DNA from 3 places in the Idiomarina sp. OT37-5b genome. Region 2 is predicted to be linked to each of the others. Evidence: predicted binding sites of a transcription regulator. Region 2 holds the regulator's gene; each other region holds the start of a gene.
What was found. Region 2 encodes LexA, which represses DNA repair genes until DNA is damaged. Its sites were predicted from a motif close to TACTGTATNNNNATACAGTA; they were not measured.
Positions count from the first base shown of each region.

Region 1: a site for LexA is predicted at 1,219-1,238, ahead of umuD (translesion error-prone DNA polymerase V autoproteolytic subunit). Genes of this name have one in related genera too.
Region 3: a site for LexA is predicted at 1,267-1,286, ahead of C5610_RS13325 (ImuA family protein). Genes of this name have one in related genera too.

Region 1 is NZ_CP027188.1:1,209,174-1,212,456, reverse strand. Features, by position in the region: gene C5610_RS05640 (TonB-dependent receptor) at 1-423, opposite strand, end outside; gene C5610_RS13800 (TonB-dependent receptor plug domain-containing protein) at 389-1,063, opposite strand; gene umuD (translesion error-prone DNA polymerase V autoproteolytic subunit) at 1,257-1,682, shown strand; gene umuC (translesion error-prone DNA polymerase V subunit UmuC) at 1,660-2,955, shown strand; gene C5610_RS05625 (thioredoxin family protein) at 3,179-3,283, opposite strand, start outside.
Region 2 is NZ_CP027188.1:199,359-202,641, reverse strand. Features, by position in the region: gene plsB (glycerol-3-phosphate 1-O-acyltransferase PlsB) at 1-1,016, opposite strand, end outside; gene lexA (transcriptional repressor LexA) at 1,170-1,787, shown strand; gene C5610_RS00975 (SOS-response cell division inhibitor) at 1,784-2,236, shown strand; gene coxB (cytochrome c oxidase subunit II) at 2,553-3,283, shown strand, end outside.
Region 3 is NZ_CP027188.1:2,846,103-2,849,385, forward strand. Features, by position in the region: gene C5610_RS13320 (Y-family DNA polymerase) at 1-656, opposite strand, end outside; gene C5610_RS13325 (ImuA family protein) at 653-1,249, opposite strand; gene C5610_RS13330 (acyltransferase) at 1,397-2,317, shown strand; gene C5610_RS13335 (mechanosensitive ion channel family protein) at 2,323-3,283, shown strand, end outside.

The DNA of each region.
Region 1 (3,283 bases), 1.0 Mb from region 2:
GGTTTCGTAATCATCGACGGTGACTGAAATGTCTTCACGACGTACGCCGGCTTTTAGTGTCCAGTCCTGTGCCAGTTCCCACTTGATTTGTAAGAAGCCGGCTTTCGAGCTCATGTCCATTTCCGGTACCCAGATACGGCCGTCCAGCAATGGCTGCGAGGTAACGTCGTTGAGCAGATCAAGGCCGTAGATGAAGGTGGCGTAGATACCGCCGATGTTAACGTCGCTGGTGAAGACCGAGCGGAAGCCTTGTTTTTCGGACAAAATCGCCGATTGTCCTCCGTCATAACCCGCGTCCGGGTTACCCAGGGTTGGCGACCAGAAGAACACGTTGTCGATTTTCTGCTGGTACGCATCAACGGTCAGTGAGGTGTTGGTGAACAGCGCGTCATTGTGATATTTGGCCATCACGTTGTACGCCATATTTTTCCTGGGCGAGTGTGGCCACAAAGCCAAGCGCGCCTTCGCTGCCGTCAACAGAAACCACGGTTCGATAGCCTAGGCTGTCATCGGTTTTCACCAGGCTGCTTTTTACCGCCTGGGTAAGGCTAACCGTGCTGCCCTGCCCGCTTGGCTTTTTGGTGATGTAGTTGATAACACCGCCGGCGGCACCGTTACCCCAGACAGAGGTTGCGCCATTCAGTACTTCGATACGCTCAATGCTGGCCGGATCGAGCGTGCGGATGCCCAGTGCGCCGTTACGTAATGGCGTGTCCTGTGGTACGCCGTCAATCATGATCAGCATGTTACGTCCGCGCAGAGTTTGGCCGAAATTGCTTGAGCTTCCGGTGCTCGGCGCCATGCCCGGTACCGCCAGCGCAAGCAGGCTTTGCAGCTCTGAGCTGACGCGTAAATTGGCTTCGATGGTGTCACGGTCAATAATGGTAATGCTTGCCGGTACTTCGTCAAAACTTTCAACGATACGGCTGCCGGTAACGGTAATGCGTTCGAGGTTTTGCTCGGCTTGCTCCTGCTCAGTTGGCTGTGAGTCCTGCGCCAACGCCGGATTCAACACCATCTGAACAGCGAACGCGACGGGTAATACATGAAACGATTTGCGCACTTTAATGCTCTCCTTGGCTGATTCTAGGTTTTTAACGGAGGCGATTGTAGTGTCTTTTTATGCAAATGCCAATGATTTGCATTAAGGTCTTATTGGAAGGTTTTGCTGATCGGTCAATGCAATAATGGCCTTGCCTTGCGTGAACAAAACACCGATACTGTATAAACATACAGTTGTTGTTTTATAGGGTAGTATGAAAGCAGAAATCATCAGTCGCGCAGGCGTGTATCCAAAGCTACAAATCCCCTATCTGCTGGAAGCGGTACAGGCAGGCTTTCCGTCACCGGCGCAGGATTATGTCGAGCAGCAGTTGGATTTAAATGAACTGTGCATTAAGCACCCGGCGGCCACCTATTTTGTGCGCGCGACCGGCGATTCCATGGTCGGTGCGGGGATTAATGACAACGATGTGTTGGTGGTCGATCGTGCTTTAACCGCACAGGCGGGTGACATTATTATCGCCTGCTGGAACGGCGAACTGACGGTAAAGGAGTTGCAGTTAACGCCCTACCCGGCGCTTTTGTCGCACAACCCGAATTATCCGCCGCTGGTGTTAACGGAAGATGCCGAACTGGATGTGTTTGGGGTAGTCAGCCATGTTATCCATCGCTTCCGCTAAGCCGGCGCCGTGCTTTGCGTTAATTGACTGCAATAACTTCTATGTGTCCTGTGAACGGTTGTTTCGGCCGGATCTGCGCCAGCGGCCGGTGCTGGTGGCGTCCAATAACGACGGTTGTGCGGTGGCCCGCTCTGCTGAAGCTAAAGCGCTTGGTATAAAAATGGGCACACCGCTGTTTAAGATTGATGATTTGATTAAGCAGCACAACATCGAGGTGTTTTCCTCCAACTACGCGCTGTACGCGGATATTTCGAATCGAGTGATGTCGACCATCGAAGCCATGGTGCCGCGGTTGGAAATCTACTCCATCGACGAGGCCTTTGCGGATCTCACCGGTTTGGGTCGCTCTGTCTCACTGGATGCTTTTGGTCACCAGTTACGCAACCGCATCGGTGCCTGGGTGGGAATCCCCTCCTGTGTCGGTATAGCGCCGACCAAAACGCTGGCAAAGCTGGCCAATTACGGCGCTAAAAAGTATCCGCAGACCGGTGGTGTGGTCGATCTGAGCCAACCGCAGCGACAACGCAAGTTACTGGCGATAACACCGGTCGACGAAGTCTGGGGCGTTGGTCGGCGTATTAGCGAGCGGCTGCAACGGATGGGAATTAACACGGCACTGCAGTTGGCGGAGGCTGACCTTAAAACCCTGCGTAAGCAGTTTTCGGTAGTGCTGGAGCGCACCGCACGTGAGTTACGCGGTGAATCCTGCCTGGCAATGGAAACGCTACCGGCGAGCAAAAAGCAAATCGTGGTGTCGCGCAGTTTCGGTACCCCGGTGCTTGCGTTGGAGCAGATTCAGGCGGCATTGGCGTCGTTTGTGGTGCGCGCGGCGGAAAAATTGCGTTACGAGCGCCATTCCGCCCGCCAACTGACGGTATTTATGCGCACCAATCCGTTTAAACCGCAACAACCGCAGTACAGTAATTCCACCACCCACACCCTGGCGCAACCGACTCAGGACAGCCGTGAGTTGCTGGCACTGACCCGAAGCCTGTCTGAACGTATTTTCAGGGCGGGTTATCACTACAACAAAGCTGGTGTGATGCTTGGCGATTTTTATCAACCCGGGGTGTTTCAGGCGTCGCTGTTTGAAACCAACGAGCCCAAACCGAAAAGCCGCGCATTGATGAACGTCCTGGATAAAGTGAACGGCAGAAAAACCGGCGCACTGTATTTTGCCTCACAGAAAACATCATCCGCCTGGCACATGAAGCGCGAGCGGCTGTCGCCGGCCTACACCACGAGGTGGGCAGAGATACCGCGGGTTAAGTGACAATATAAGTGAACATACTTAAGTTGTCGGTTGTTAAAGATCGTGCCGCACAATTAAATTCAGGCGCAGCAGAGCCTGTTCCTGGCGATGTTGTTTTGAAAAAAGCTCTGATTAAATGAGCTATACATTGCTTGGACGTGCGCTTTAACCGGAATTTTAAATTAAGACTCCGACGCTATTAAGCCTTATGCAAGTAAGCGCCCTTCACCCTATTCCTAAACGGCTATTCCCATGCCTGCTTCGGATAGCTCGGTAATTCAAGCGGTGTTTCCGGCGCATTCAGGGCTTTTTTATGGGCCGCCACGATATCTTCATGGACTTGATTGCG
Region 2 (3,283 bases):
CCACCCACCGGGAAGAAATTCAGGTTAACACCGGCCGCGATGTGAGGTGGCACCAGGCCTTCTTTATAAATCACATAGCTCAGTAATAAGTAGTCCATATGGCTACGATGGCAAGGCACGTAAATAACTTCGTGCCCCTGCTGCGCCAGCTTACGAATTCGGTCACCGCCGCGCACATCAATGCCGTTATAAATTCGGCTCCACATCCAGGTCATGAATCGATCCAGCACGCGCACCAGAGTTGAGCTGTAATTTGCCGCGATCTCATTGATGTAGCTGAGCGCCTTTTTGCGCGCTTCCTGCTCAGACACTTTATTGCTGCGCTGCTCATCGGCAATGGCTTTTTTTAATGCCGGCGAATGGATCAGCTCCTGCATCAATTGGTTGCGGTCACTGAGCTTAGGTCCGGCCACCGCGTGTCGCATACGAACAAAATGAACCCGCGCCACGCGCGCCAATTTATGCGCTATCTTAAAATCACTGCCACTTTGCCGCGCCATGGTGCCGAGGCTGACACTGCGTGAGAAACGGCACAACACCTGCCGGCCGGAAAACAGTACCAGCCAGAACTTGCGCAGATGTCCCGGATTGTCCAGATCACCGGTCATCGCCGAGCCAGCTCGTGCCTCCTGACCCGGTTTGCGTCCCCAGAAGATACCGACCGGCAATAGCTGAATGTCCAGCTCTGGATCGGCCTGGTGAGCTTCGAGCAGTTCCTGAAACTGTCCTATCGCTCGTTGAGAAGAATCAGAATGGGTTTCTTCCAGATACATCACCCGCGCAAATGACTTACCGTTAATGGTTAGTGGCTGCTGCGGATCCGGCAGCGACTTACTGGCTGCGGCCCGTTGCAAAATGGAAAAATCAGCGCGTGAGGTTGAGCGCATCACATAAACGATGGGCTTATCCTTTACGCTCGCGTCACCAGCCTCTGCCTCATCGGCGATCGCAATAAAACGCGTTAGCCAGCGTAAAGGGTGTTTTATAACTGCATAAATCCAACTCTGATTAGCCATTCGATTCCCGAGCGTAAAGCGTTTAAAACAGTAGTGAACGGTAGAGTATACAGGATCTTGGGCAACGACAAAAAACACACAAAGAAAAATTCTTGCCAAATAAAAATACCTGTATATACTCACAGTATACTGTACGAATAAACAGGTACTCTTATGCGACCATTAACACCACGACAATCCGAGATCCTTGAATTAATTAAGGACAATTTGCAGGCGACTGGCATGCCCCCTACGCGCGCCGAAATCGCAGCGAAATTAGGATTTCGCTCAGCTAATGCCGCAGAGGAGCACCTCAAGGCGCTGGCTCGTAAGGGCGTCATTGAAATACTGCCAGGCATGTCACGCGGTATTCGTTTGGTGGCCGACGATTTTGAAATTGAAGAGGGTCTGCCGCTCATCGGGCAAGTGGCAGCCGGTTCGCCGATTCTCGCGCAAGAGCATATCGAAGGCCACTTTAAGGTCGATGAAAATATGTTCTATCCCGCTGCCAACTTTCTGTTGAAAGTGAACGGCATGAGTATGCGTAATATTGGCATTCTGGACGGCGACTTGTTAGCGGTTCACAAAACCGAACAAGCACGAAACGGGCAGGTGGTTGTCGCCCGTGTCGAGGATGAAGTTACGGTTAAACGATTTGAGCAAAAAGGTCGAAAAGTGCTACTTCATCCAGAAAATGAGGAATTCTCGACCATTATTGTCGATTTATCCTCTCAAGTTTTTGCCATCGAGGGCTTAGCTGTCGGTGTTATTCGTAATGGAGCATCACTATGAAGTTTCAGCATACAACCAAAATACATCACCCCGGCCTGTGGCAAAGTGCCGGTCAAACAGCCTCCCAACAGGCGGCGGTTTCATCGGTCATCGCATCCGAGGCTACCTTTAATCCGACTAACGACCAGCACGCGGAAGTTGTTGCTGCCTGTGTAAACGGCGAGTCTGAGAAATGGATAACCATCGTGGGCGGCAGCCGTGAATTTATTGCAGAACTGCTCGCGGCCGGCATTCCAAAACAGCGCATTCGCTGGTTGCGCACAGGCGATCACACACAGCGTGAATGGGCGCTTGAGCAAGCCACGCTTGCAGGCACCAGCGCGGTGATTGTTGGCTGGTTGGACGGACTGGAGCAACGCTTTTGTCAACGTATTAAAATGGCCTGCCGCCTTAGTCAGACAAAAAGCTTCCTGTTTGAAGAAGATACATTATTCCCTCACCTTCACTGAGCCCCATCTCAGTATCCCCACCATTGGATAATGTATCTAGGCTACCCTCGGGTAGCCTTTTTTTTACAATTTTGATTATTTTTCAAGCAATCGGTAAGATTGATCTGGATCTTTGTGTGTAAATTCGTTAATAAATGATACTACCCAACTATATAAATTAATATAACAACGAAACTACAACAAAGAGTTGGTAGAGAAAGTGATTTCTGGGGAGAAGCTGTTCCTTTTTCTGCTTACCTCTTTGTTCTTCATCGCCCGCACGTGTTTTTACAAAAAGCCGTGCTAGAAGAAGAATAAGAGGAGAAGTCACGTGAAAATGAAGCCGCTGTTGGCACTACTGGCTTTGTTTGGGTTTTCTGCGCAAGCCCAAAATCGCCTCAATCTGACGGAAGGTGTCACCGACGTCAGTAACCGTGTCTATGACCTCCACATGACCATTTTTTATATATGTTGTGTCATTGGAGTTATTGTCTTCGGCCTGATGTTCATTTCTATGATTCGTCACCGCAAGTCAAAAGGACGAGAGCCTGCCAAGTTCCACGAAAGTGTGAAGGTCGAAATTGCCTGGACCATCATCCCCTTCCTTATTTTGGTCGGCATGGCAATACCGGCGACATCTACCCTGATCGCGATGGAAGATACCAGCGACGCCGATGTCACTGTACAAATTACCGGCTCGCAATGGAAATGGCATTACAAGTACTTCGAACATGAAGTTGAGTTTTTCAGCCGCCTCGCGACGCAACAGGAACAAATTCAAAATAAATTTGAGAAAAGCGAAAACTACCTGCTAGAGGTGGATAATCCGCTGGTCATCCCTACCGGTAAGAAAGTTCGCTTTCTGGTCACGTCTGACGACGTGATTCACAGTTGGTGGGTGCCGGATTTTGCGGTCAAAAAGGACGCCAACCCCGGTTTTATTAACGAAGCCTGGACGCGTGTCGAGGAGCCCGGAATCTATCGCGGTCAATGTGCTGAGCTTTGTGGTAAAGATCATGGCTTTATGCCTGTTGTTGTCATCGCCAAAGAGCCCGCTGAGTATCAGAA
Region 3 (3,283 bases), 250 kb from region 2:
GCTTTAACCAGTTCATTGCCAAAACGCTTGCCGATTTGCGCCGTCGGTATTTGAATAAGGTTTTGTAGTGTTTTGATGCCGGTTTTTTTGAGTTTCTCAACGCGTTTTGCGTTCCACCCAAACTGTTCTACCGGCAAGTCAGCTAATGCTTGGTGAATATCCCAGCGATCTGTGGATAATTGCTCGACACCTGCTTGTGCGAGGCATTGTGCTGCTTCAGGGCTATAAGCCAGGCTTAAGCAAGCATCTAATTCAAAAGCCTGAAATTGCTCTTGCAGATGACAAACCAGAGGATCCATTCCCTGGTAAAGTCGCAATAAACTCTCAACGGCTATCGCAATCCCCTGAGGTGGAAAAAGCACCTGCTTATCAACCGACTGATAAAGCTTATCCGCAAGCTGTTGCAGAGCCTGGGCTTCTTTTTTCATAGAATACTGCCGACAAATAAGTTCTGGTACCAAGCTTTGCGCCAGCGCTATGCTCTGACCTTTTTCAACACCGGCAGCTACGGCTTTCGCATTACATTGAACAATGGTTTCTTTATTTGTCTGGCCGTTATCATAGAACGCTAAAGGGTAGTCATCGACAACGGGATGGATACGACACACCGTATCCATTAACAGTTGCGGAAAATGGCAGTATAACCACAGGCTCATAAAGCAATCTTCTGCACCGGCCAACCATAACGGCGCTTAACGATGTCCACTTCAAAACCCCCATGCTGTAATGCAATCCGGTTGGTGTAAGAGCGAGCTTCAGGTTGTGATTGTATCCCGGTAAAAACAAAACCAGGTTGATGCCCACTTTGAGCCGCTTTATACCAACGGCGAACTTTATTGGCATCGATGTCTTCCTGAGAACCCCAGAATAAAGCGATTCCGGTACCACTTTTTAATACTTGCTCAAAAGCCCAGGCTGCATTCTGTTGCTGCGCCTGCACGATAATCTGTAATGAAGGCTCTGCTAATTGCCAGCTCAGCCCTGCTGCCGAAACTAACGCCGGTGGATTAATCCAGAACACCGGCACTTGTCGAACCAAAGCCTGCTGTAACAATGGTTTGATCAACCCATACTCGGTGAATTCATTTTGTCGCTGGCATTCATGTAACCCATCTAACTGCCAGCCTCCGCCCAACTGTTTATCCAAAACATCCGAGCCACTGTGCAAGTACTCTTGCTGTTTTCCTGAGCTAGGCCGACCTTGCCAGAGCAATCCTTTATCAACCAATTTTTTAAGTTTTGGCTGCATAAGAACCTCCAAACAAATACTGTACATATATACAGTATACCAACTTTATTGTTTTTACAATAAAAGGTGTTCAGAACAGACATCGTTCATTTGTTCCGTTATGATTTAGATCAGATTAAACAGGTCGCTATCACACAGGGTTAACGCATGCTGACAAAGTTACTCATTCCTTTTCGCGTAATCATTAACTTTCTCTGGGCTCTGGTAACAACCGCGATGATTGGGGTAGCCATTATTATTGTCGGTATTTTTAAACTGCTGTTGCCTATTGCGCCGGTTCAGGCTTTGCTGTCAACCGTTGCGAATGGCCTGTTCCGGCTATGGGCTTATGCAATGTCGATGTTATTTCAGCTAACCCAACCGATGAGCTGGCATATTGAAGGCGATCTGGCATTACATAAAAAAGGCTGGTACATGATCATGGCCAACCATCGCAGTTGGGTCGATGTGTTTGTCTTGATGCACCTGGCCAGACGCAATATGCCCATGCCACGTTTCTTTTTAAAACGGCAGTTGCTTTGGATCCCAATCGTAGGGTGGGGTTGCTGGGTATTGGATATGCCCTTCATGCGACGTTACTCTAAAGATGTGATAGCAAAAAAGCCTCACCTGAAAGGTCGTGACATAGAAACCACACGTCGCTCCTGCGCTAAGTTTAAGCACATTCCGACAACCGTCGTTAACTTCTGCGAGGGCACGCGCTTTACACCGGAAAAACATCGTCAAAAAGACAGCCCTTATCGTTATCTGCTGCCACCTAAAGCAGGTGGTACAGCTTTCTCTTTACAAATCATGGGTGATCAATTTGAGGCGATTTTGGATATTACCATTGCTTATCCCGGCAAAGATGATCGCCCGGTGGTATGGCATTTACTCAGCGGGCAACTGAGAAATGTTTACGTACATGTACGCACTTTACCCATCAGCGCCGATCTCATCGGTGACTATGGTAACGATGAGCAGTTTAAAACCCATTTTCAAAAGTGGCTGAATCAACGTTGGCATGAAAAAGACGCTATTATTGAAGCGTTGCACGAGAAAATGGAGCAAGCCCACCAACAAAGGTAACGACTATGGATTTAGAGTTCGTCACTGCATGGCTAAACAAAACGGGCTTTGAACAAGGCGTTATTGAACACCTGGCGATCGCTATCAATATCGTGCTTATTGTCTTGGCCAGCTATGTCGCATATGCGGTTTCACGCTTCTTTATTGATCTGGCCATCCATCGATTATTAAATAAAGCCCCCGAGCGCTGGTACAATGCGTTGGTCAACAGTGGTTTCTTCAAACGCTGCGCAAACCTGGCTCCGGTACTGGTCATTAACGCCTTCATTCCGGTCATCTTCGTTGAGCGTTTTGAAACCTGGCAAGACCCTCTGCAAACCGCTGTCAGCATTTATTTAACCTGGATAATCACCAGCATTCTAACGGCCCTGGCTAACGTGGTGCACATAGCCTACGAATATTCCAGTAAAGCCAAAGAGGTGCCAATAACCGGGGTGATTCAGGTTATTAAGCTGATCCTTGTGCTAATGGCCATACTCATCACTGTTGCCATCATCATGAATAAGTCACCGATGTATCTGCTCAGTGGTTTTGGTGCCATGACCGCAATTTTAATGGTGGTCTTTAGAGACACTTTAATGGGCTTTGTCGCCGGTGTGCAGCTCGCCACTAATCGCATGGTCGCGATTGATGACTGGATTCAAGTACCGGATTCAAATGTCGATGGCGTGATCAAGGAGGTCGGCCTTATCACGTTAAAGGTCGAAAATTGGGACAAAACCACAGTGTACTTGCCGACCTATGTGCTTATCCATCAGTCCTTTAAAAATTGGCAAGGCATGATCAACGCGGGTGGCCGCCGCATGATGCGATCGATCATGATTGATTTGGACAGCACGAGCCAACTTAACGATGAAAAACTAACAGCATTAGTCGATACGTATTTTTCGCAAGACCTTAAGTCTTGGCTGGAGCAAAACGAGCTGAGCTGCCCGGTCAGCAACCTGACGGCGTTTCGGTTGTACG